One region of the Bartonella sp. LJL80 genome, then DNA from elsewhere that is predicted to be linked to it. Evidence: predicted binding sites of a transcription regulator. Region 1 holds the regulator's gene; each other region holds the start of a gene.
What was found. The regulator PhoB, encoded in region 1, activates phosphate uptake and scavenging genes when phosphate is short. The targets are predictions, from matches to a motif close to TGTCATNNANCTGTCAT.
Positions count from the first base shown of each region.

Region 1 (8,150 bases):
CGAGGTTGGCGAAACAGAAATGATGTTCACCTCGCCTAAAGAGCAGCGCACGCAAGACTATATTACGGGCCGTTTCGGCTAGAGTGTGTCCAACTAATAGTAAACAGCGGATGCGCTCGAAGTTTTTGTTTTATCGCAATTCTATACCGAAAACTGTGTCACACTTGATCTAGAATTGCCCTAATTGGAATTCAGGAGAATGACAATGCCTACAAACCATACCGTTCGTTCATTCGATGAAGAACTGAAATATCTGGAAGCCAAGATTGCTGAAATGGGCGGCCATGCCGAACGTATGATCGAACGGGCTGTCGCAGCCATCGTCCATGACGATTTACGTCTTGCGGGCGAAGTTATCGCCGATGATATGTTCCTCGATGAAAGTGAACGTGATATCGACGAAAAAGCCGTGACCATTATTGCCAAGCGGCAGCCGATGGCGGTTGATCTTCGCGAAATTATTGGCGCAATCCGTATCTCTGCCGATCTTGAACGGGTTGGTGACATGGGTAAAAACATTGCCAAACGTGCGCCGGCAATTGCAGAAACCCGTCAACCGGCGACCTTCTATCGTGGTCTTGAAGCCTTTGCCTCTCTCGCTCTCAACCAGCTCAAGGAAGTGCTCGATGCATATGCAAGCCGTTCGTTGGAACGTATTGATGCCGTGCGTGAACGTGATGACGAGATTGATGCGATGTATACCTCGCTCTTCCGTGAGCTTCTGACCTATATGATGGAAGATCCGCGCAACATCACTGCATGCACGCATTTGTTGTTCTGTGCCAAGAACATCGAGCGTATTGGCGATCATGCCACCAATATCGCCGAAACGTTGCATTACATCATAACCGGCACCTATATGTCGACGGAACGTCCGCGTGATGACCTGACTTATAAGGTGGGCGTCGATGCCCTCAGCAGCGAATAGAGGGATTTCCCCGATGACGCATAAGCCAACGATTACCGTTGTCGAAGACGAGGAAGCGTTGATTACGCTTTTGCGTTACAATCTCGAAGCGGAAGGATATTTCGTTCGTACCATCAGTGATGGTGAAGAAGCCGAATACGAGCTTGAAGATAACATTCCAGACCTGTTGGTGCTGGACTGGATGTTGCCCGGGCTTTCGGGGATCGAACTGTGCCGACGCTTGCGCAATCGGCCTGCAACCAAACAATTGCCAATCATCATGTTGACAGCGCGCGGTGAAGAGGATGAACGGATACGCGGCCTGAATGTAGGTGCGGACGATTTTATCGTGAAGCCTTTTTCAATGCCGGAACTCATTGCGCGCATTAAGGCACTTCTGCGCCGTGCCAATCCTGATGTGCTTGCTGATAGTTTGCAGGCAGGTGGTCTGATACTCGACCGGCACAAGCATAAAGTGTTCCGGGGCGATGACGAACTGCGTTTAGGCCCCACCGAATTCAAATTACTGGAGTTTTTCATGCGCGCCCCAGGCCGCGTTTTTTCCCGTGCCCAACTTCTCGATAATGTCTGGGGTAGTGACAATTTTGTCGATGATCGTACGGTGGATGTGCATATTCGGCGTTTACGTTTGGCCATCAATGAAGGTGAAATTGATCTCATTCGTACTGTGAGAGGTGCAGGATACGCATTCGGTTAATGTTTTTTTAAAGGTTTTCTCTGCATAGTCTTTTGCGAAAAAGGCTTACTTTTCAAGAATTTGTCAAGAATGTGGCGGTTCTTATCGGTTGCCTTTATTTTGCCTTCATTTGTCTGTGTGTTAGCGCATGCGGGAATGGTAACAAAGCATGAGATCGAAGTTGCGTAAAATGTTGAAAGTCCGCTGGGCAGGTATTGCCGCTGTTGTATTGGCACCTCTGGTTGTGACCGGCTGTGCTTCAAACCACGCCGGGTTTGATTCTTTTGGTCATAAAAAGAAAAGCAAAACAGTCGCCTACCCATTGACGGAACGAACCTGCCTTATGCGCGCGATGTATTTTGAATCCAACCGCTCTAGCCGTGATGGTATGGTTGCTGTCGGCACAGTTGTGATGAACCGCGTCAACTCGACAGCCTATCCTAAAACAATTTGCGGTGTGGTCGGACAGCCTAACCAGTTTGCTCCTGGTGTGCTGACGCGTCCCATGACTGAATCTGCTTCGGTAGCGCGTGTTGAAGAAGCTGCTGATGCGGTTTTGCGGGGCGAACGGGCAAAAAAGAGTAAGAATGCGATGTTCTTCCACACGGCTGGAATGACCTTCCCGTATAAAAACATGCATTATGTGCAGGTTGCCGGTGGCAATGCATTTTATGAAAAACGCGGCCGTGACGGCCAATTGCAAGTCCCGGTCAACGATGCGCCTTATGATGTCGCATTTGCGTTCTCGCAAGAGCGTAGCGGAAATGTGCCGCAGTTTACAACGCCGGGCCGCACCCAAACCTCTGCTCCGAAAGTTGTAGCGGAGCCGGCACAAGTCATGGTGGCGCAAGCAGAGCCAGCACCCGCTTTGGTTAATCAGGTTGAACCGGCACCTGCGCCGGTCATGGTCGCTCAGGCAGATTATCGCTTTGTGCCGACACCGACGCCAGCGCCGGTTGATCGCATGCAAACCAGTTCAGTTGCTCTTGGCTATGCGATGCCATCGAAACAAAAAGTCGATGAAATCGGAGCGATCCTACAAAAGCAGGAAAAAACGCGACGGTTTTAATAAACCGCCGCTTGTTGCGCGATATCTCTCGTTTCACATCCGTCGGATTGCGTGCGCCTGATTGTTCACTGGGCCTTAGAGCGCTTTTCGACCTGATGCTATCCGGCCGGCGCGTCTCAAGTTTTTGATTTGTCGCGGTATCTTATCCAATTGATGTTTCACATCAATCGGGTACCGCTCTAATATCAGACAGCCAACGGCTGCAATTTTCAACTTGCAATCATCGGATAGTCTTCGTTTTGACGATGATTTTCAACGGCAAGCAATTTCCGGTTGAGCTTGAAGCAGCGTCTATTCATTCATGAGAGTTAGAAAACGCTATTCAATATTGGTCTTGTTGAGCCTTCTTGCTCGACGATAGGGGCCGAGTAAAAATTGTGCGACCAAGCATGATCGCATTGTAGTTAAACAATATAAATTCAGACATAGGATCCAAGTCAATGCAGGCGCCGTCTGCGACCGTGGGGACTTACTTTTTATTCAATCCAGTTCGTTCAGATAAATGGATCCGGCTCTAGAGCATTTTCCGAAAAGTGTGAAGCGCATCCGCAGGAGAATTGATTCACCGGATCAATTCTTTATCCTGCTCCTATCGGATAAAAAATGCTCAAAAACAGAACCTTGAGCACATGTTTGGTTCATCAAACACCAAACTTGCTATGAAGGCTCGGCTGTCGGTCTGCCAAAGAAAAACCCACCGCGGTTAAGCGCGGTGGGTTTTATCTGTTTAACGATTGAAATGTTGATTAATCTTTCAAAGCATAGGCAATGACGTAATCACCACGCTTTGGATTTTGACGCGCACCGCCGGCGGTAATGACGATATATTGCTTGCCGGTTTCCGGTGAAACATAGGTCATCGGGCCACCTTGGCTGCCAACTGGCAGACGTGATTTCCAGACTTCCTTACCGGTGCGGCTGTCAAAAGCACGCAAATAGAAGTCTTGTGTTCCAGCGAAGAAAACAAGGCCGGATTGCGTAGCCATCGAGGCACCGAGGGTTGGCATACCGATCGGAACAGGAACGCCAAGCGCCATGTTCATCGGGCCTGTGTCTTGCACAGTGCCGACAGGAACCTGCCAAACTATTTTGCGCGTTTTCAAATCCACAGCCGACATGGTGCCGAAAGGCGGCTTTTGACACGGTACGCCGAGTGGTGAAAGGAAACGCATACGCATCGCACCAAACGGTGTTCCATCCATGGGAACAATACCCATTTCAATACCAGACGCGCTGGCTGGAATGTCTTTGCGCTCGACCAGATAGTTGGCAAGGCCAAGGCGCATATCGTTGATAAAGACATAGTTCAACGTTGGGTCTGTGGAAACAGAGCCCCAATTCATCCCACCGAGAGAGCCCGGCATTTGTAGCGAATAGTCGAGGCCGGGTGGTGTGAATACGCCCTGATGACGCATTTTGCGGAATTCGATACGGCACAAAAGCTGATCGAATGGCGTTGCACCCCACATATCCGCTTCGGTCAATGTGGCATTGCCAAATGACGGCATACCAACCGAATAAGGTTGTGTCGGCGAATAACGTTCACCGGCGACATTTCCTTGTGGAACGGGCTTTTCTTCAACCTCTGAAATCGGCTCGCCGGTTTCACGGTTCAGCAGGAAGACTTCACCCTGCTTGGTCACCTGGATAAGGGCAGGTACCATATTGCCGTTTTTATCTGGCGCATCAAGCAGCACAGGCTGGGCCGGTGTATCGAAGTCCCAGATATCATGGTGGACGAACTGGTAGTGCCAACGCACTTTGCCGGTTTTTACATCAACCGCTACGACAGATGAAGAATATTTGTCGTCAGCTTCTGTGCGATAGCCCGCCCAGAAGTCGGGCGTTGAATTGCCGGTCGGCAGATAGATGAGGCCAAGTTTGGCATCAAATGACATAGCCGCCCAAACATTGGGTGTTCCACGTGTGTAGGTTTCACCTTCAGGTGGAACGCCCGTCAAATCCGGATTGCCGGGATCCCATGCCCATACGAGGTGGCCGTCATAAACACTGAAAGCGCGCACGACGCCGGGAGGCTCGTCTGTTGAGAAGTTATCGGCAACGCGGCCACCGACAACAACAACATCATCGGCAACAAGCGGCGTCGAAGTCTGCTGGTAGTAACCGGGCTTGACTTCGCCCATGCCGACTTTCAAATCCACGACGCCATCCTGGCCGAAATCAGCGCAGGTTTTACCGGTATCGGCATCCAAGGCGATCAAACGGGCATCACCTGTTGGCAAAAACAAACGCTTGCTGCAAACCTTGTTTTCAGCTGCTGTGGCCTGCTTTGGTGCTTCATGGTAGCCCAAGCCGCGGCAACGCTGCCAATTGGGTGCTGTTCCTTTCGGGTCGAACACCCAGTTTTGCTTGCCAGTATCGATGTTCAAAGAAAGCACTTTACCATAGGCAGTGCAAACGTAGAGATTGCTTCCTACCTGTAACGGTGTGTTCTGGTCTTCGGCACCTGCTCCGGTACTTTGCGGGATGTCACCGGTATGCGCGGTCCACGCAACATCAAGCTTGTCGATGTTTTCCGGTGTGATCTGGTCGAGCGCTGCAAAGCGGCTGCCAAAATCGTCATTTCCCCAGTTCTTCCAGTCTTTCTGCTGCTTGTCTGGTGAAACAGGAAGGGCAGGGGCTGCAACTTGTGCCGTGTGGATGACATTTTTAGGCGTGAATGACGAAACGATAGCGCCAGCCATACCGACAAATACCAATGCAGCCAAAACCAAAGATGTTGCACCGGCCTGTTTGCCCTGTTTTTTGACCATCGGGCGATAAGCCAACAGGGTCAGGAAAAATGCCACCGAAAGTGCAAACAGATTGGAGAACTGTTGCCAGTAGCTCAGCCCCACTTCAAGATAGGACCAGATTGCTGTCATGATGTAGATGACAGCGAAAATCCAAACGCTTATCGGGCGCAGGCGAACCATAAACAGCCCACTCAGCAAAAGCAAAATGCCAAGCGCCAGATAATACCAAGTGGAGCTGCCCAGATAGAGCAGGTAACCGCCCAAGGCGGTAAAATATAGGCCTGCGATTAATACAAGCAGGCTGAGAAGGATAACCAGCCCTTTTGTAAAACCCGAAGGGCCATTTTTAAATTGAATCATTCGAACATCTCACTGATAAGAAATCTTGATTTATTGACACATGTTTTATGTTGAGACCTTTTCGCATGAAGCGCAATCAAGGTCAATCGTCGGTATTTCGTCGCTTGATAGCGGCTGCTTTAGGAACAACGTATTGGTGTTTGTTCCTAGGGGCAGGACTTATTCATATCAAATGATATGGCACAATAAACAGCAAAGAGATGCACGACGGAAAGCGAAAGCCAAGTGGTATACTTAGGTATGAGCTTTTCTAGCATGCAGATTGCACCTGTTTTTGTGTCCCTTCGGGATATGGTCAAATTTACCGAAACCCAAGTCGAGCAGCCTTGCAAATATCCATATTTCCTGTGGCTCTCTTCCGCGTTTTCAACAGAATTCGCTCATACCATTTCGTTCAAATCAATAGGTCCTGACCCTGGGTTGCAATTGAAAGAAGGATGGTGCTGCGTTTAAGAATTGTCAATAACGGCTATTGCAAGTTGACACGTTCTGCCGCGGCCTTTTTCAACGGCGTGGAGACAACGTATTTTGAAAGCGTTTCGATGGCATCTGGCTGCACTTTGATAATGCCTTTATCCGCAATCCATTGTCCCTCTTCACGCATTAATTGCAGCAGATCGGCGTCAAGATTGAGCTTGATCTCGCTTTCTTTCCACATTGCAAGCACGGTGTCGGCATCAATGTTGCCACCAAAATTTGAAGACATGATCTCGGCCGCATCTTTCGGATTTTGGGCGATATAGCTTTCTGCCTCGATCAAAGCTTCCAAGACGGCGCTGATGTCATCGGCGCGTGTGTCGATCATTTTTGTACTGGCTGACAGGATGAAATGAGGGCGATAAGACGGTGTCGCAATTTCTTTATAGTTATCTTTCAATGTCTTTTGTGCCGCAAGATAGAAACCGGGAAATGGTACAATCGCATCGACATCACCGCGCATCAGGGCGGCGATCAAATCGCTCGGTGCGGCATTGACGATCTCAGCACTCACACCTTCGGCCTTTAAAACGCTATCAAGCAGGAAATCGGTATTGGTGCCCAGTGTGACACCGACACGTTTTGAACCGAGATCCTTGATGGATGCTATTTTGCTCTTTTGCGTTGTGATGATACGAGAGCCATTAAACCGGCCTAAATCAGCCACCACGCCGAAGGCCTGTTTCTGCAATGCGCCTGTAACGGCAGGCAACTCAGCCATGGATGCAATGTCGGCCTGGCCGCCAATCAAGGCTTCAAACGTCTCGCGGCCACTGGGAAAAGAAATGACCTCGACATCCAGACCTTTCGCCTCGAAAAGCTTTTTGGCAACCGCAATATCAATTTGCGGCGTTTGCGGTGCTGGTGACCATGCAAGCACAATCTTTTCGCCAGCAAGCGCCAGTGATGACGACATGGACAATGCGAGAACAGTAAAACATGACAAAAGCGAACGGCGGGAAAACAGTTTGCGCATCAAATAATCCTTCAATGTGGGGAAACCTGCTTATGCGGTTTCAATGGAGGGATGGAGGAGGGAAATAATTTCGGCACGGATACTCAATAACGAAGCGTCAAAACGCGCGACTGATCGCGGACGAGGCGTTTCGATGGCGTAGCTTTGTATTATTTTACCCGGCGCTTTCGACATGACGTGGATTTTGTCGGCCAGCAACAATGCTTCGTCAACATCATGGGTTACGAAAAGAACGGTTGTTTGGTGCTCGGCCCAAACGCGTAATAGAAGGTCATGCATGGAAAGCCGCGTTTGTGCATCAAGCGCACCGAAAGGCTCGTCCATAAGCAGGACTTTCGGTTCTATGGCCAAGGTGCGTGCAATGGCGACACGCTGTTTCATACCGCCGGAAAGTTGGCCGGGATATTTTTCGCCTTGATCCTGCAAACCGACTTCGGCCAAAGCCGCCATGGCGCGTTCCCGCCGTATGGCGCGGGAAACCTTCTGGTTTCGCAAGGCGAACTCGATGTTCCCGCGTGCAGTGAACCATGGAAATAGTGCATATTGTTGAAAGATAACGCCGATGGAAGGCGTCGGGCCTTCAATAGGCTTTCCATCTATGGTCATACTGCCGCCCGCAGGTTCTACAAAGCCTGCCAGCGCATTCAGCAAGGTGGATTTGCCGCAGCCCGATGGGCCGATAAGAGCTGTGAACGTTCCGGCTTCAAGTGTCAGGTCAGTCGGCGCCAAGGCATCGAACCATCCCTGTTTTGTCGGGAAGCGGATGGAAAGATTTTGCGCTACAATTTGGCCGGGCAGTGCGTGGGCTTTATGATCAGGCATGTCTCTTCTCACGCTTGTTGCCAATGGACGAGACGGCGGCCGATGCGATAGGCAATTGTGTCAAGCAATGCGCCAAGTATACCAAG
Region 1 is NZ_JBTXLM010000008.1:7,618-15,767, forward strand. It holds gene pstB (phosphate ABC transporter ATP-binding protein PstB) at 1-82, shown strand, start outside; gene phoU (phosphate signaling complex protein PhoU) at 206-928, shown strand; gene phoB (phosphate regulon transcriptional regulator PhoB) at 942-1,625, shown strand; gene ACYSNS_RS11910 (cell wall hydrolase) at 1,774-2,673, shown strand; gene ACYSNS_RS11915 (membrane-bound PQQ-dependent dehydrogenase, glucose/quinate/shikimate family) at 3,420-5,789, opposite strand; gene ACYSNS_RS11920 (ABC transporter substrate-binding protein) at 6,259-7,242, opposite strand; gene ACYSNS_RS11925 (ABC transporter ATP-binding protein) at 7,273-8,064, opposite strand; gene ACYSNS_RS11930 (ABC transporter permease) at 8,073-8,150, opposite strand, start outside.

Region 2 (8,150 bases), on a different contig from region 1:
AATTATCATGGGCGCTTAAAAACAGGCATCTGTTTCCTGTCGACATTAATAGGGCCGAGCGGGAAATGTTGCTGCGTATTCCTGGATTGGGTGTGCGCAATGTCAAACGTATCCTTACTGCGCGTCGGTTCAAACGTCTGACATTTGAAGATTTGAAAGCTTTTCATTTGCCGATGCGCAAGATCAAGCCATTTATCGTAGTCGATCAATGGACGCCAGCAGGTATTTTAGATGCCGCTAACCTTATCGACCGGTTTCGTCCGCCGCCCGATCAACTTAGTCTATTTTGATATGAAGATTGTTTCCTTACAAAAACGGGCCGATTTCAATGAATGGCGCGATAATGCGCGCCAACTGCTGGAGCGGGATATACTGCCAGAACAGATTGACTGGAATTTATCCGCGCAATCAGCTCTATTCCACCAAGAGTCCCCGCCGGATACGCTAAGTAAACGTGGATCAATCGAAGTACCGCGGCGCTTTTTGTCCTTGGCGGAATTGGTGCTGTGTTACAGCAGTGAAGACACGCCTGCTTTACTCTATCGTTTGCTTTATCGGCTGCAGACCGACAAACAATTGCTACAAAAGCTTTATGACCGGGACGTATCTGATGCTTTATCCCGCGAAAAATCCGTTCGCCGTGACATCCATCACATGCATGCCTTTTTACGTTTCAAAGAATCACCGCGCGCTGGAGAGCGGCGCAATTTCACCGCTTGGTATGAACCAGACCATTTTATTGTAGAGCGGGCAGCCCCCTTTTTCTGCCGTCGGTTCAGCGACATGGATTGGCAAATCCTGACCCCCAAAGGCAGTTTGCGGTTCGAGCAGCAAAAGCTTACCATCGGGCCAGCAGTTGCTAACAAGCCAAACCAAAACGATGACGCGGAAGACCTTTGGAAAACCTATTTCAGCCATATCTTCAATCCCGCGCGGATGAAAATCCAAACCATGCAAAGTCATATGCCGAAGAAATTCTGGCATAACTTGCCTGAAACCGCGATGATCGGCACTATGATTGCCGGTGCTGAAACCCGTGTTAAAAAGATGCATGAACAACAGGCGATGCAACCGCCACTTTTCCACCAGCGTCTAGCAAAGCAGCCTGTTCAGGAAGATAATGACAGCAATAATGCTGACACGTTGCCAGTTCTCAACCAAAACATACAAAAATGTCAACGCTGCCCTTTGCACTGTTATGCGACCCAGGCAGTTTGTGGTGAAGGAAACGCCGCGGCAAAATTGATGGTGGTGGGCGAACAGCCGGGTGATCGGGAAGACTTGATCGGTCGACCATTTTCTGGACCGGCAGGCCAATTATTCAACCGTACATGTGAACAAGTGGGATTGGACCGCAGCAATATCTATCTGACTAATGCGGTCAAGCATTTCAAATATGAGATGCGGGGCAAAAGGCGTATGCATAAAACCGCCAACCGGTCTGAAATTCAGCATTGTCGCTGGTGGCTTTTACAAGAAATAGCGCTTGTTAAACCAAAACTCATCGTCACAATGGGAGCAACTGCACTTTTTTCTCTCACGGGTAACAATAAATCTTTGACCGAAATGCAAGGAAAAATAATCACCTCAGAAGAGTTACCGCCAATTCTTCCGACAATCCATCCCTCTTACCTTCTACGCCTGCAAGATAAAGTTTTGAGCAACAAACAAGAGGAAGCTTTTGCACGCGTGCTGAAATACGCGGTAGAAAACACCGGTTGATATTGCCGAGTCGATAGTCAATAAACCGCTCACAAACCGGTGATGCGTTTGTCATAAAATCCGGGAGCTGCCTTACAATACCTTCATAACAATCTGTTTTTATTTATTTTTTTCTTTATAACATTTCCGTGATCGATACATGAAAATGTGAATTGAGTTCGTCCCCCCGAAAGAGCAAATAAACACTTAAGAGAACGGAACATGTTTCCAACCTCGCAAGTTTTAGATGCAAGCTATTTCCTGGATAAGGAACGGCTGATAGAAATGGAGAGAATAAAATGAAAAAATTACTTTTGATTGCTGCTGCTGGTTTGTTGAGTGTTGGCAGCGCCTATGCCGGTAATGCATTTGGTGACGGATCGCCTGAAAACACATATGTTATCGGCACAGCTGCCCATTCAGGATTGAGCACACCGCTTACTGGAAATTCACGCGCTTATACACGCGCGAATGGTTTTGGTGGCGGATCGGTTGATAACCGTTATGTTCCGGGTCATGCCGCCAATTCAGGTTTATCAGTTCATAGCCTACCAAAAAGCGACATGTCGCATTTCGGCGACGGATCACCTGCTAACCAGCAGTAATCTATATTTAATTATTGCACAAAAGCCGACCTTTAAAGGTCGGCTTTTTTTGTATGCCAAATCAGGTAAGCGTATTTTGCAATACTTTTGGATAGGCTAGGCCGCATAACTTGGCTTGTGCTTACCTTTCCGATCTTTCGAGACAAGGGTATGGCGGAAAATGTCGACACAACGTCCCCAAGTGAAGTTTTCCAAAGCCTTGTCGGGGTCGATCCGTCCCTTTCCCAATGCTGCCATGGCTGCATATTGCAAGTCTTCAGATAAAACGCCTGCACCGTTCACGGCGATGATGTCGCTTGCACCCGGCACCGGATATCCGGCCACGGGAAGGCCACTGGCCATGGCCTCTAGCATGACAAGCCCGAATGTATCGGTTTTGGATGGAAAAACAAAAACATCCGAACCAGCGTAAATTTCAGCCAATTCCTTACCCTGTTTTTTCCCAAGAAACACCGCATCCGGTGCCATGGCTTCCAATCTGGATTTATCCGGTCCATCCCCAACAATAAGCTTTGTGCCCGGCAAATCGAGCTTCAGGAAAGCCTCGATATTTTTTTCTATTGCCAGCCTGCCAACGCTCAGAAATATAGGCTTGGGTAGCCCGAGGTCTATTTGTGGTTGGGGATGAAAAATAGCACGGTCTACGCCCCTGGTCCAAACGGTCAAATGTTGGAAACCACGCTCTTTCAAGATTGTCTCGATTGATTGGGTGGGCACCAAGGTCATTGCTGCGGCGTTATGAAATCTACGCAGCCAAGCGTAAGTTAGCCCAAGCGGAACCGGTAATCTTTCCGACAGATATTCGGGAAAGCGCGTGTGAAAACTGGTGGTAAAGCGCCAACCTTTTCGTTTGCAGATCCAGCGTGCCCAAAAACCCAGTGGCCCTTCCGTTGCAATGTGCACAGCATCGGCTTGTAATGCTTCCATACGCTTTGCCAGCGCAAAAGGTGATACAAGCGCCAAGCGAATTTCGGGATAGGTCGGACAGGGAAGCGACCGATAATCTTCCGGCGATATGATCGTTACTGAAACGTCGCGCTCGGCCAAACCTGCAACGAGATTTTCCAATGTCCGAACAACACCATTGACTTGCGGGTGCCAAGCATCGGTAACGATAATGACCCGCATTGGCCTATCCCCTACTCGCAAGCGCTACAACATTGCCGCGATCGGCCGTTTGATCAGCTGAATTTGTCCAGTCTATCAGCTCAAGCCGACCATCCTCATGTTCGACGATTGCGGTGCAACTTTCCACCCAATCACCGGTATTGATATAGGATATTTCGTGGATTGTTTCGATCGTCGCATGATGGATATGGCCGCAAATCACACCGTCTACCCCCATGCGGCGTGCTTCGTCCGCCACGACACTCTGAAAGTCACCAATGAAATTAACAGCCTTTTTAACACGATATTTTGCCCATGCGGAAAATGACCAGTAACGCAGGCCAAGTTTGCGGCGTATCGCATTCATAACCAGATTGAAACCCAGTGCCGCATCATAAGCCCAATCGCCCATAAGAGCGATAAAACGCGCATGACGCACCACCACATCAAACTGATCGCCATGGAGGACAAGATATTTACGGCCGTTTGCCGCTTCAAACATGGCGCGATCGGTCACTTCGATACCACCAAAATGCGTGCCCTGAAAATCTCGTAGAAAAGCGTCGTGGTTGCCTGCGATATACACGATACGTGTACCCTTGCGGCTGCGGCGCAAAAGCTTTTGAACGACATCATTGTGTTCCTGTGGCCAAAACCAGCTGCGTTTCAGCCGCCATCCATCTACAATATCTCCAACGAGATAGATGGTTTCTGCTTCATTCTGGCGTAAAAAATCAAGTAAAAACGCTGCTTTGGCAGAACGTGATCCGAGATGGATATCGGAAAGAAATATCGTTCTGTAGCGCTTGGGTGACTGCACGGTCGACTGAGGTATTACCATGTCTATCTGCTATCCTTCTTTTGGATAGCAATATGCGTGATTCACGTGACAGTGACATGACCGCTTGATGATAGAAATATGACAGTTTCGCTTATGCAGGGTATGTGCGCCCCAAAGCTAAACGACCATTTCTTGTTTGAGACGCCGCGATTTTATCGTTGCCGACGGCAGTGCTGACCCCGGACGACCATCAAAAATCAGAGCGCGCCAAGCGCTTTCCATAACGGAATATAGACTTTAATAACTTTTTCGATATGCGGTTTCAAAAATGTAATCGTTTCACTTCTCGTTTCGATGGTTCTATTATCGTGGATAAGCTTGTCCTGTCGTTCTTTGAGAATATCAGCAATGTGGCTTGTCAACGTATCCAGTGTTGTTTCAGCACCCTGCATAATGGCCTCATAAGCCAGCATCTCGAATAGACTGAGTGGTATTGCCTGTCCCGTATTCGCACATGCCAGAGTAGCATTTGTGCGTGCCTGCTGGCTGCAAGCATTGATGTAAGCCTGATTAAACCTGAGAATATTGGCACTGGGCTGGCGGTTTGCGTCGGGTATTGTCAATTTGACTTGTTGTGACCCGATTAGCACCCCCAAAATTTGGCGGGCATTGGGGTTGGTCTCGGGCACACCGGGAAGCTTCATCAAGTCGCCAATGCGCTTTGGGCCTGTTTTCAATGCAGCAAAAATCGGCTCATAAAGGTCGCGGTTCAGATTAGCCTGTCCAAGCGGTATGTTGATATCGAAATTGACATTTTCGGACGAAATACAAAGCTCTATGACACACTCTTCGATGCGCTGGATTGCGCGCCTGTCTGGTAGTCTCTGCGGGCCTTTTATGAAAAGATCGCGGCGAAAGGTGCGATCAAGGAAGTAATCCTTCAATGTTTCAACCGACCCCGGCGAGGCTTTGACAAGCTTGTCATTCTGACTGGGGGTAAAGGAGAATTCTCCGAAATTCTCAAGAATATTTGCTGTGCCGAAATAGCTTAGTTTTGCTGCGGCAAGGTCACTTGCAACATCGACGTGAAAGGTTGGATCCCAATCTTCATTAAGATATTCATGGCTGAGATAAGACCCGCTCTTAGAAATCTTTTCGACAAAATCCTTGGGCAGAAAACGCGCATTATCACCGACGAGCGCACGGAGCTTTTCCACCGCACCCAAAGCGCGCTGGTCGCTTTTTCCAATTTCATCTTCCGCCAAAAGGAATAACAGCTTACGCAAGGGAATGATATTCGACCAACCGGGAAGCGCGTTATACGAAACGTAAACCACACCGCCGGGTTTCAAATATCGGTCAAGAAAACGTATAATATATGCGCGGTTTTCATTATTGATCCAACTCCATACCCCGTGCAATGTAATGTAGTTAAACATCGGCATATTGGCTGGCAGCTTTCCTTCAGCCAATTGCTTAAAGGACTCTTCGCCAAAATGGACGTTGGAAAGCCCACCGTTTTTAGCCATGCGCCTGGCTTCTGCAATATGGGACGGATTGAAGTCAAATGCCCAGACATCTGCATGGGGATTTGCAGCGGCAATCATCAATGATGTTTCTCCCCGTCCGCACCCAAGCTCGCAGTAGCCAAAAGCTTCACCCGGCTGCACCGGTAGTTCAAAGCCGTTCACATAACAAACCGCGTTGATGTGGGAAGGTGTCTGTTCATAATAAAAGCCGGGTATGTATTCAATATCCGAAACATAACCATCGGTCCAATTCAACGTCATATTATTCTCCCCAGAGTGTATTGCAACACCACTTCATCAATAAAGAAGCCCGCGTCAGATAGGCTGCGACTGTTATTTATAACAATCAAATGGATGCGGCGATAGCAAGGATAGAATTTTATTCATAAATTTTACAGAGATATAGTGGGCCTCTATCTAACATTTCATTATGAATGAACAACTGAATATCCAAAACATTCGGCTGATTTCTATTCTTAACATTTCATCATAGTCCATATCACAGTTCCACAGATAGTGGATCGGATTACGCAAACCATATATCTACATATCGAAACATTTCTGCTTGCCAAGTCTCAGTGTTTCCGCGAAAAAAGCAAAATAGATATATACATAGAGGACAAGTGCCGATCCCATGACTGCCGGATTAACACAAACCGAATTGATAGCTGTTCTTGTAGCCGTTACAGAGTATAATCCCCGTGTTATGACCGTCCAAGGTGGACGAGCCCTGCCCTCCGGCCCCTTCGTGCTGAACCACCATAGCCTGCAATCCGGCCTTCGCGACTGGATAGGCAAGCAGACGGGACACCCTGTCGGCTTTCTTGAGCAATTATACACTTTCGCTGATCGTAATCGTATCCCAGAGCGGCCCGACATCCGTACCATATCCATCAGCTATCTGGGTCTCGTACGCGAACAAGCCGGAATGAGCACACAAACCGAATGGCATGACTGGTATCAGCATTTTCCTTGGGAAGACTGTCGCGAAACGCGAAATCCCTGCACCGGACACCTTATTGACGCACTTAATCACTGGGCTGATAGCGATAAAGCCGAATATGAGCTAAAGCAGCGGCGCATAGCGTTTTTGTTTGGCCTTGAAGGCTATGAATGGAATGAAGATTTGATCCTGCAACGCTATGAACTGCTTTATGAAGCGGGATTGGTGCAGGAAGCAGGAGGCATACTAGAAACGGGCATAGCCATGTTTGCTGATCACCGACGCATATTGGCTACAGCTATTGCGCGGCTTCGTGCAAAAATAAAATATCGCGCGCTGGTATTTGAATTGGTGCCGGAAGAGTTCACCCTATTGCATCTGCAAAAAACAGTGGAAGCTATAGTCGGACGACGTTTGCATAAACCCAACTTCCGCAGGCTGATAGAACAACAGGGATTGATCGAGGAAACTGGCGAACGACAGAGTGAGACAGGTGGAAGGCCAGCCAAGCTCTATCGCTATCGTGAGGCTATCGTGGAAGAACGCGCACTTGCGGGTTCAAAACTTCCACTGGCACGCGATTGACATAATCTCTTTATGAGTATAATAGATTCTTTGATATACTCTTCACGAGTATAAAGGAGGATATTATGCTGCAGCCATCAATCGATGATCTTTATGCCAAGGTTAGCGCGGTTATACCGAAAGCGGAATGGATGGGATTTCGCGCTGATATCGCGGCAATCCAGCGGCTGAAGCAACAGCGCAACGCCGTTATTCTGGCGCATAATTATCAAACACCTGAAATCTATCATGGAGTTGCCGATATCGTCGGAGACAGTTTGGCGCTGGCGCGAGAAGCTGAAGCGGTCGATGCCGACGTGATCATAATGGCAGGCGTGCATTTCATGGCGGAAACGGCGAAATTGCTTAATCCGGATAAAACAGTGCTCATTCCCGAAATGGGCGCGGGCTGTTCGCTTGCAGAATCCATCACGGTTGGAGATGTACTCAAGCTACGAAGAAAATATCCAGGCGTTCCGGTCGTAACCTATGTCAACACATCCGCGGCGGTAAAAGCCGTATCGGATATTTGCTGCACATCCGGTAATGCCAAACGCATCATCGAAGCATTGGATGTACCGCGCGTTTTAATGATCCCCGATGAATATTTGGCCCAAAACATTGCGCGCGAAACCGGCGTTGAAATTCTGACATGGCAAGGGCATTGTGAAGTACATGAGCAGTTTACGCCTGATGATATTGCACAATTGCGTCACAGCTATCCGCAAGCGGAAATTTTAGCGCATCCGGAATGCCCACCTAACATCATAGAACTCGCAGATTTTTCCGGGTCCACGGCCCATATGTCGGAATATGTGGGGGAAAAAAGCAACGGTCAAGTTGTTCTCCTCACCGAATGTTCGATGAGTGATAATGTAGCCGTCAATCATCCTGATATCGAGTTCATCCGGCCGTGCAAT
Region 2 is NZ_JBTXLM010000002.1:127,675-135,824, reverse strand. It holds gene ACYSNS_RS04870 (putative DNA modification/repair radical SAM protein) at 1-290, shown strand, start outside; gene ACYSNS_RS04865 (UdgX family uracil-DNA binding protein) at 232-1,722, shown strand; gene ACYSNS_RS04860 (hypothetical protein) at 2,001-2,306, shown strand; gene ACYSNS_RS04855 (glycosyltransferase family 4 protein) at 2,403-3,434, opposite strand; gene ACYSNS_RS04850 (UDP-2,3-diacylglucosamine diphosphatase) at 3,439-4,254, opposite strand; gene ACYSNS_RS04845 (class I SAM-dependent methyltransferase) at 4,452-5,984, opposite strand; gene ACYSNS_RS04840 (NUDIX hydrolase) at 6,358-7,251, shown strand; gene nadA (quinolinate synthase NadA) at 7,317-8,150, shown strand, end outside.
Region 2: the regulator PhoB is predicted to act here: its motif matches at 4,322-4,338, upstream of ACYSNS_RS04850 (UDP-2,3-diacylglucosamine diphosphatase).

Region 3 (8,150 bases), on a different contig from region 1:
ATGTTTGATACCGAAATTGCTATCTGAAAGTTCATAGAGCGCACTTCCATCGTCTTGTGGTAGTTCATTCATGAAAAAGCCTTTGACGTGGCTGCGTGTACAGACGGCTTGCGCGTGGTTTTCAACTTGGTAGGGTATATCGTCAAAAACCAAAGGCTCCACCCGTGTATAGGGCGGTACAGCATATAAGCGCTTTTCACGACCAGCAGAAAGAAACGTCAAATTTTCGGCCATATGGAGTTTTTGCACATCCCAGCGCGGGATAGGCGAGGGGGTCATGACATGGCGGCCATTCACCAGACTTGGATATGATGCCCCTTGCAGAATACGACCAGCACGAACCATCTGTTCATAAAGGATCAGCCAAAGCTTGCTGTAATTGGCATCGCCATGCATTTCGCGGGCAATTGACATATTGGGTTCAACAGGCCGCAATGGCTCGGGATTTGGAACTTGCAATACGAGTATTTGATCCGCACCGAGCTTCTCCTCGGGAATGCGGTGCCTCGACTGGATGATGCTCGCATCAAGCGTATTCCATGTTTCTTGCGCACCGCTGACGGTTTGTAGAAAACGACGGATACTTGCAGCATTCACGCTGTCATCGGCGCCCTGATCGATTACTTTGATGATGGATTGTGGATTGATCAATGTCAGTGTCACCTGCAAACCACCTGTTCCCCATCCGCGGGCAATAGGAACTTCACGGCTGGCATAGGGTATCTGGCAACCGGGAATAGCGATGGCTTTCAACATGCGTCGGCGCAATTCGCGTTTGGCGGAAGCATCCAGAAACCCATAGGAAAAAGAACTCCAAGGGCGGGTAAGATCGGTCAGTTTCATATCATTGCCTCTTCCATTTCGCGATGGTCTTGACGGTCTTCCGTTCCGTCGGCCTTGCGTCTTTTTATGCCGCGCAATGCATCCAGACTTGATTGGAAGGTGACATAGTGGGGTAACTTGAAGTGAATGCAGAAGCCTGACGCCTCGACAACTTCGGTATGGTAGAGAAAAAACTCTTCTGATACCGCATCGGACTGGCTGTCATCGGCGGCATTGAGATCTAGCGTCGCTGCTGCAATGACTTTCATCTCATTCCAGCCGAGTGTCACAGAAAAACCCAATTCCAGTTTATCTTTTTTGGTTTTGGAAATAACCTCGGCTTGCGATATTTTGATGCGTCCTGCGCTAAACATTGTGCCTTTGGGATGTTTGACGATAATTTCAGCTTCTGCCAATCGCAATTCATTAACGGTTGGATGCGCGTTGCCATAACCGCGCATCGCCGAATATCCGAGTGCCAGAACACCGCCGGTATCGGCTCGTGCGAGGCTCTGCAAACGATGGCCACGGCTTGCCGGGAATAAAAGCGGTTCACGGGTCAAATCCGGAATGTCGTCATCGGCCAAATCATTGATGACAGGTTTTTCAACAAGTCCCTGTGTTTGCTGCCATGCGGCAAGAGAGGGAAAAGTTGCAGGAGAGGGTGTCATCGCCCGCTCCACAACCGGTGGGATAAACTTATCGCCGGTTAAAACCCATGTGGCAAGAATACGGTGTGAATAATCAAGTGTCGGCCCAAGTATCTGCCCGCCCGGTATATCCTTAAACGCGGCAGATATGCGCCGTAATGTGAAGAGGTTCTTTTGCTCGATTGTTGCGGCGATAGCAAGGCGTGGCTGGGTGGTGCGCCAAGCACGCAAGAGCAATACCGCTTCATAAAGATCGCCCCCGCCTTGCGCGATTGCCAAAGCTGCGAGTTCCGGAGCATAAAGAGATGCTTCCCCCATGACGCGATCCACCAGATAAGGCAGGTTTTGGCAGATATCATCGACACGCTTTTTGTCGATCGTACCAATATCTTGCCGGTAAAGGCGTTCGGCCTGATCAATGGCTTTTTCGCCGCCTCTGCTTGCTACATAGGCCATGATAATACCTCTATTGTTGTAGAACGGGGAATGCCGACTAAACTGTCGGTTGAGATAAGAAACAGGTCAAATCCTAGGGGATAGTGTATGTGCTGTTGTCGAAACGTCCAAAGATCAGGATCTATGCCGTTCAACTGCAGATCACAGGATGTTTTTATACCGGGGCCACTCAGACGGATCGTTCCGCCACCAGTGAAATCAGCGGGTGCAAAAATCGTCGCGCCGGTTTCCGGATAAAGCAAGTCGCCGGTTGCAATGTTGCTCAGCTGGGCAACTTTTTGTTTGTCACAGAGTGACATGAAGATATATTCGGCGTCGGGAAGTGCCACGGATTTTGCTTGTGTATCGCGCAATTGCTGTTGCAGCTTTTGGTCTTCGGCATAAAAGCTTGTTTCAAGATCAAGAATGGCTGATGCAAGATGGGTCATATCCTGACCGTCCAAATCAATTCGTGTTCCCGGTCTTGCAAGCGCTTTCATCATCTTTTCAAAATTACCATTGTCGCGGCAATCCTGTTCTGTCGGGCTGATAATGTTCTGTTGCATTTAGAAAGTTTCCATTTCGACGCGTGTAGCATTGACATCGCAAAGACGTTCATTGTCCTGCAGTTGCTGTTTTTCGTGTTGGCTTTTCAAGAAGTCGGCTAAGAGATCAGCTTCTTCTTCAGCTTGATAGGCAGCATCAATAATGGCCATCGCCATGGCATGCTCAAGATCACGCCCGACAACCATCCCGTAGCCTTCCGTTGCACTAAGGGGCGAAAAAATGCGGGCCTCGGCAACGAGCACCTCGCCAAGATGGAATTGGCTTCCTTTGACCGTGTCCCGCATCGGTGCCATAACCAGACCGGTACGATTTTCCATGACCTCAACATCTCCTAGTTTGTCAAGCAGCTTCTCGGCCAAATGCTTGATGGCACCGCTTTCCGCCCTTGCCAATATGGTAAGGGCAAGATCGTGGGGAAATGATTTCGGAAGTTCTTTCTCTTCTGTTCCAATGTGTTGTGACATGGTTTACCTCGCAAGAATGCAAATGACTTGAGATATATCGACGGGTATGGGACGGTTCTGCTCGCAGCTTTTCGAGCACCTATTTTTGATGAACTTCGTTTTGTGACATGGTTTCGAGACTGAAGCGGATATGTTCGGCCGGCCATACAGAAACCGAGTATCCGATCGGTTTTTTATGCATATCGATATCTCTTTTTTCCATAATGATGACCGGCTGGTTTGGTACAAGGTTGAGAAGGCGGGCTTCCTCCTCGGTGGCAATGCGTGCCGAGATAATGGTTTCCAAACGTAGATAGTCGGCTACGCCGTGATGATGATAGATCGCACTGTCGGTTGCGCCGTCTTGATGCAGTTTCAAAAGGTCAGGAAAACGCTGCGCCGGGTGAAAGGAAGTCGCTAGACTGATTGCCAGGTCATCGGCAAAACTGCGCTGCCTTACAAAAGCAACTTCATCCATGGGAGCGATATCCAATAATGCTGCTTTTTCTGCATCCGCACGGATGATATCTGCATGCAGACTTTCTATATGAGGCGTTCTGCCTTGACTTTCGATATTGACGTGAAAACGTGTTCGTTGGGAAATTGTGTATTGCAGGGGCTTGTCGTCTTTGACAAAGGTTCCGCGCCCTTGATCGGCCCGTATTTTGCCTTTGGCCGCCAACGCAGATATTGCACGCCTGACAGAATGACGCCCCACGTCAAAGCGTGCACATAAAGCGGGTTCTGTCGGAAGCCGCATCCCTTTTTGCAAGATGCCGGAAGAGATCTCCTGATCCAGAACATCTCTTACCTCTCTCCATTTTCCTGCATGCGGTTTCATAATCCATCCAAGCAATTCATTCGAATGAATTTGTAATACAATCATTTTATTGCAGTCATATGACAGTATTTATGAGTATAATATTTTTATTATTGTTCATATTTTTATAATTTTTGGTGTCATAAAAGTTTCATGCAGCATGCGTATGTATTGCCCGAAATCTTTCATGAATATAGGGATATGCATTCTATGATTGCTGTAAACGTTACACGAATCTCGAAGACATATGGCCGCACCAAAGCTTTGAATGATGTGAGCCTGCAAGTTGCCAAAGGCGAAATGGTTGCTTTGATTGGTGCGTCTGGTTCCGGTAAGAGCACTTTGATCCGTCATATTGCCGGGCTTGAGTCGGCAGATAAAGGCAGCCAGACAATCAGCGTGTTTGGTCAGCCTATGCAAAGAGATGGCAAGGTTCTGCCAACGGCAAAAATGCTGCAGGGAAAAATTTCGGTTATCTTTCAGCAATTCAATCTCGTCAATCGCTTGTCACTGTTGACGAATGTGCTGATCGGTTTCTTGGGACGTATTCCGCAATGGCGCGGAATTTTGGGCATCTTTAATCGCCGCGAAAAGGTCGTGGCGCTTCAGGCTCTCGCTCGTGTTGGCATTGACCATGCTGCATTGCAGCGTGCTTCCACTTTGTCGGGTGGCCAGCAACAACGCGCTGCGATAGCGCGGGCACTGGTGCAAAATGCCGAAATTCTGATAGCTGACGAACCGATTTCAGCGCTCGATCCGGCATCCGCTCGCAGAGTTATGGATATGCTTTCAACCATCAATCGTGAAGATGGTATCACCATGATGGTGTCGCTGCATCAAGTAGAATATGCTCGTCGCTTCTGTCCGCGCACGATTGCTATGCGCGATGGGCGCATCGTTTATGATGGGCCGTCATGTAATTTAACCAATGAATTTTTATCAGAGCTTTACGGTGCTGCTTCCGAGGAGTTGGTTCTTCCGGATGCGGCTGATATGCCGATTGCAGCGCGTCAATCCACGTATAATGCAAAACCGGTGCAGCGCTTCCAGCCTGCCTGATTGCTTCCTTTTACCAACGGAGAATTCTTTATGAAAAAGTTCCTAAAAGGGCTTGTCCTTGCTTGTGTTATGTCCAGTACAGCGACAGCCGCTTTCGCTGAAACTTTAAATTTCGGCATCATATCGACTGAATCCCAATCCAATTTGCGCACCCAATGGGAACCTTTCCTGGCTGACATGGAAAAGAAGACGGGTTTTGAAATCAAGCCGTTTTTTGCATCAGATTATGCCGGTATCATCGAGGGAATGCGTTTCGGCAAGGTCGATATCGCTTGGTATGGCAATAAATCCGCCATGGAGGCCGTTGATCGCGCAAAGGGTGAAGTGTTTGCCCAGACAATCGCAGATGACGGGAATCCGGGCTATTGGGGTACGTTGCTTGTTCCGGCAGATTCCCCGATCAAATCAGTTGACGATGTTTTAAAATGTGACAAGACGCTCAATTTCGGTATTGGTGATCCGAATTCCACATCGGGTTATCTTGTTCCCATGACATTCCTTTTTGCGGCAAAAGGAATTGATCCCAAGGATTGCTTCAAGACAGTTCGCAATGCCAATCATGAAACAAACGCCATGGCAGTTGCCAACAAACAAGTGGATGTCGCAGCCAACAATACTGAGAACATGGCCAAGCTCGAACAGAACAATCCTAAAGCTTATGCCAAAATTCGCGAAATCTGGCGTTCCCCTCTTATCCCCGGTGATCCGATCGTGTGGCGATCAGACCTTCCCGATGCGACCAAAACCAAGGTCAAAGATTTCTTCCTGACCTATGGTACGGATAAATCCACAGGCGATGTAAAGGAAGAGCTTACCGTGTTAAAGGGTTTGAGCTGGTCGCCTTTCCGTGCTTCTGACAATAATCAATTGTTGCCAGTGCGCATTATGGAAATGGCACAAAAAATCAGCAAGGTTGAAAATGACAGCAAGCTTGATGCAGCTCAAAAAGCAGAACAGCTGAAGACGTTGAATGAGCAGAAGGCTGCTTTCGAAGACAAATTGGCATCGCTGAATAAAAGCTGATTTTTTTGAAATGTCAGGATGGAAGCCTTCGCTTCCATCCCTTTTTTACAGGGTAAAAAATGTCTGAAATGACCGCGCAATATTCTGCCTTGGATAGGCCGCGCCGCTGGAAACGATGGATTTTTCCAGCTTTGGTTCTTGGCGCTCTCGCTTGGAGCTGGGGCCCTGCTGAAATGAACCGATGGCCGCTTTTGTTTTCTGAATCGGGAAATATGGCGGAATATGCCTCCGGTTTCTTAAGTCCGGACTTCTCGGAGTGGCGTTACTATTTGTCGGAAATGCTGGTTACTATCCAAATAGCAATATGGGGCACGTTCCTGGCTGTTATTTTAGCCATTCCGCTTGGCATTGCTTCGGCGGGTAATATGGTGCGACCTATTGTTTTGCAACCGGTACGCCGACTAATGGATCTTTGTCGTGCCATCCACGAAGTCGTGTTTGCCGTGCTATTCGTAGTTGCTGTCGGTCTTGGTCCTTTTGCCGGTGTCATGGCGCTTTTCGTCCATACGACCGGTGTGCTTGCCAAACTATTTTCCGAGGCGGTCGAAGCAATTGATCCGCGCCCTGTCGAAGCGATAAAGGTAGCTGGTGGCAGTCGTATCCAGCAGGTGGTCTATGGTGTCATTCCGCAGGTTATGCCGCTTTGGGTTTCGTTCTCGCTCTACCGCCTTGAATCTAACGTGCGATCGGCAACAGTTCTCGGCATTATCGGTGCTGGCGGAATAGGACAGGTTATGTTTGAGTCCATCCGTGCTTTCTATTATCCGCAGGCATCGGCAATTCTTATCATAGTGGTACTTGCCGTGACGATCATGGATCTCGTCTCACAACAATTACGGAAATTTTTTATATAATGCGTGTCGCTGTTTATTTTACACCGGACGATCAGCATGGATTGAGTGCGGCCGCCGCCAAATGGCTTGGTTGGGATCCGCATTCTGCATCCTTGATCGAACGCGCTGTCGCGGATGACCGAGCAGCAGTTTCCAAGCCGGCTCACTATGGTTTCCATGCCACCATCAAGGCACCTTTCCATTTGGCGCCGATGCAAACGCTTGATGCATTGCAGTCTGCTCTGACCGATTATTGTGGCGATGCGGGGCCATTCGAACTTCCCGCACTTGAAGTTCGTAAGATAAAAGATTTTTTCGCCCTCGTTCCACAAGGCGACCTCAAACATCTTACGCTTTTGGCCAATGAGACAGTACGTTTTTTTGAACATTTTCGTGCGGATATTACGCTGCAGGATATTGCCAGGCGCCATCCGCAATTTTTAACAGAACGGCAAAATCACTATCTAAAAGAATTCGGCTATCCTTATATTTTCGAATTTTACCGTTTCCATATGACGCTTTCCGGCTCTGTTGCACAGGAGCACCAAAACATCGTCGAAGAAAGTATTTACAAGCATTTCGATAAATTTATCGGCCGTCCGCTTGCCTTTGACGCTTTGTCTTTATTTGTCGAGCCTTCACCCCAGCAGCCTTTTTATTGCCATAGCCGACACATGCTCGGCAAAAAAACAAAATCGGAGTTTCTATAAAAATGTCATCAGAGCAGATATTTCGCAATGCCCGTATTGTTCTGGAAGATGCGGTCATCCATGGAACTCTGGTTACCAAAGACGGTCTCATCCAGCACATCGATGAGGGAAATGGCACAATCGGGGAGGATTGCGATGGACAATATCTCGTTCCCGGTCTCGTAGAACTCCATACCGATAATGTTGAGGCGCATTTACATCCCAGACCCAAAGTACGTTGGGATACAATGGCTGCTCTTCAAGCGCATGATATGCAAGTATGTGGTTCAGGAATTACCACCGTTTTTGATGGTTTACGGGTAGGGCATGAAGAATTGCGGGTCAAATCCAAGGATGCAATGGAAGAGCTGCTGGAGATTGCCGATGCTGTGTCGAAGGCGCAAGCTGATAACCTTCTGAAATCGGAACATTTCATTCATCTGCGCTGCGAGGTTTCTCTGCCAGACACAGTTGGCGCGTTTGACAGGATTGCCGATAATAAGCAGGTGCGGTTGGCATCGCTGATGGATCATGCGCCCGGACAGCGCCAATTTGCATCCCTTGATGCCTATAAAACTTATTATCAAGGGAAATATGGCATCTCCGATACCGAATTTGATGATTATGCAAAGCGCAGAATTGCGCAGTCGGAACGTTATTCTCGCAGCAACCGTGAGACCATAGCGATACAGGCAACCGAAAAAGGTATCGCTTTGGCAAGTCATGACGATGCGACAATCGATCATGTGAGTGAGGGAATCGATCTCGGGGTTGTCGTTGCGGAGTTTCCAACCACTCTGGAAGCTGCC
Region 3 is NZ_JBTXLM010000006.1:20,417-28,566, forward strand. It holds gene ACYSNS_RS10390 (alpha-D-ribose 1-methylphosphonate 5-phosphate C-P-lyase PhnJ) at 1-843, opposite strand, end outside; gene ACYSNS_RS10395 (carbon-phosphorus lyase complex subunit PhnI) at 840-1,928, opposite strand; gene phnH (phosphonate C-P lyase system protein PhnH) at 1,916-2,473, opposite strand; gene phnG (phosphonate C-P lyase system protein PhnG) at 2,474-2,938, opposite strand; gene phnF (phosphonate metabolism transcriptional regulator PhnF) at 3,018-3,758, opposite strand; gene phnC (phosphonate ABC transporter ATP-binding protein) at 3,948-4,796, shown strand; gene phnD (phosphonate ABC transporter substrate-binding protein) at 4,827-5,819, shown strand; gene phnE (phosphonate ABC transporter, permease protein PhnE) at 5,879-6,673, shown strand; gene ACYSNS_RS10430 (DUF1045 domain-containing protein) at 6,673-7,362, shown strand; gene ACYSNS_RS10435 (alpha-D-ribose 1-methylphosphonate 5-triphosphate diphosphatase) at 7,365-8,150, shown strand, end outside.
Region 3: the regulator PhoB is predicted to act here: its motif matches at 3,876-3,892, upstream of phnC (phosphonate ABC transporter ATP-binding protein).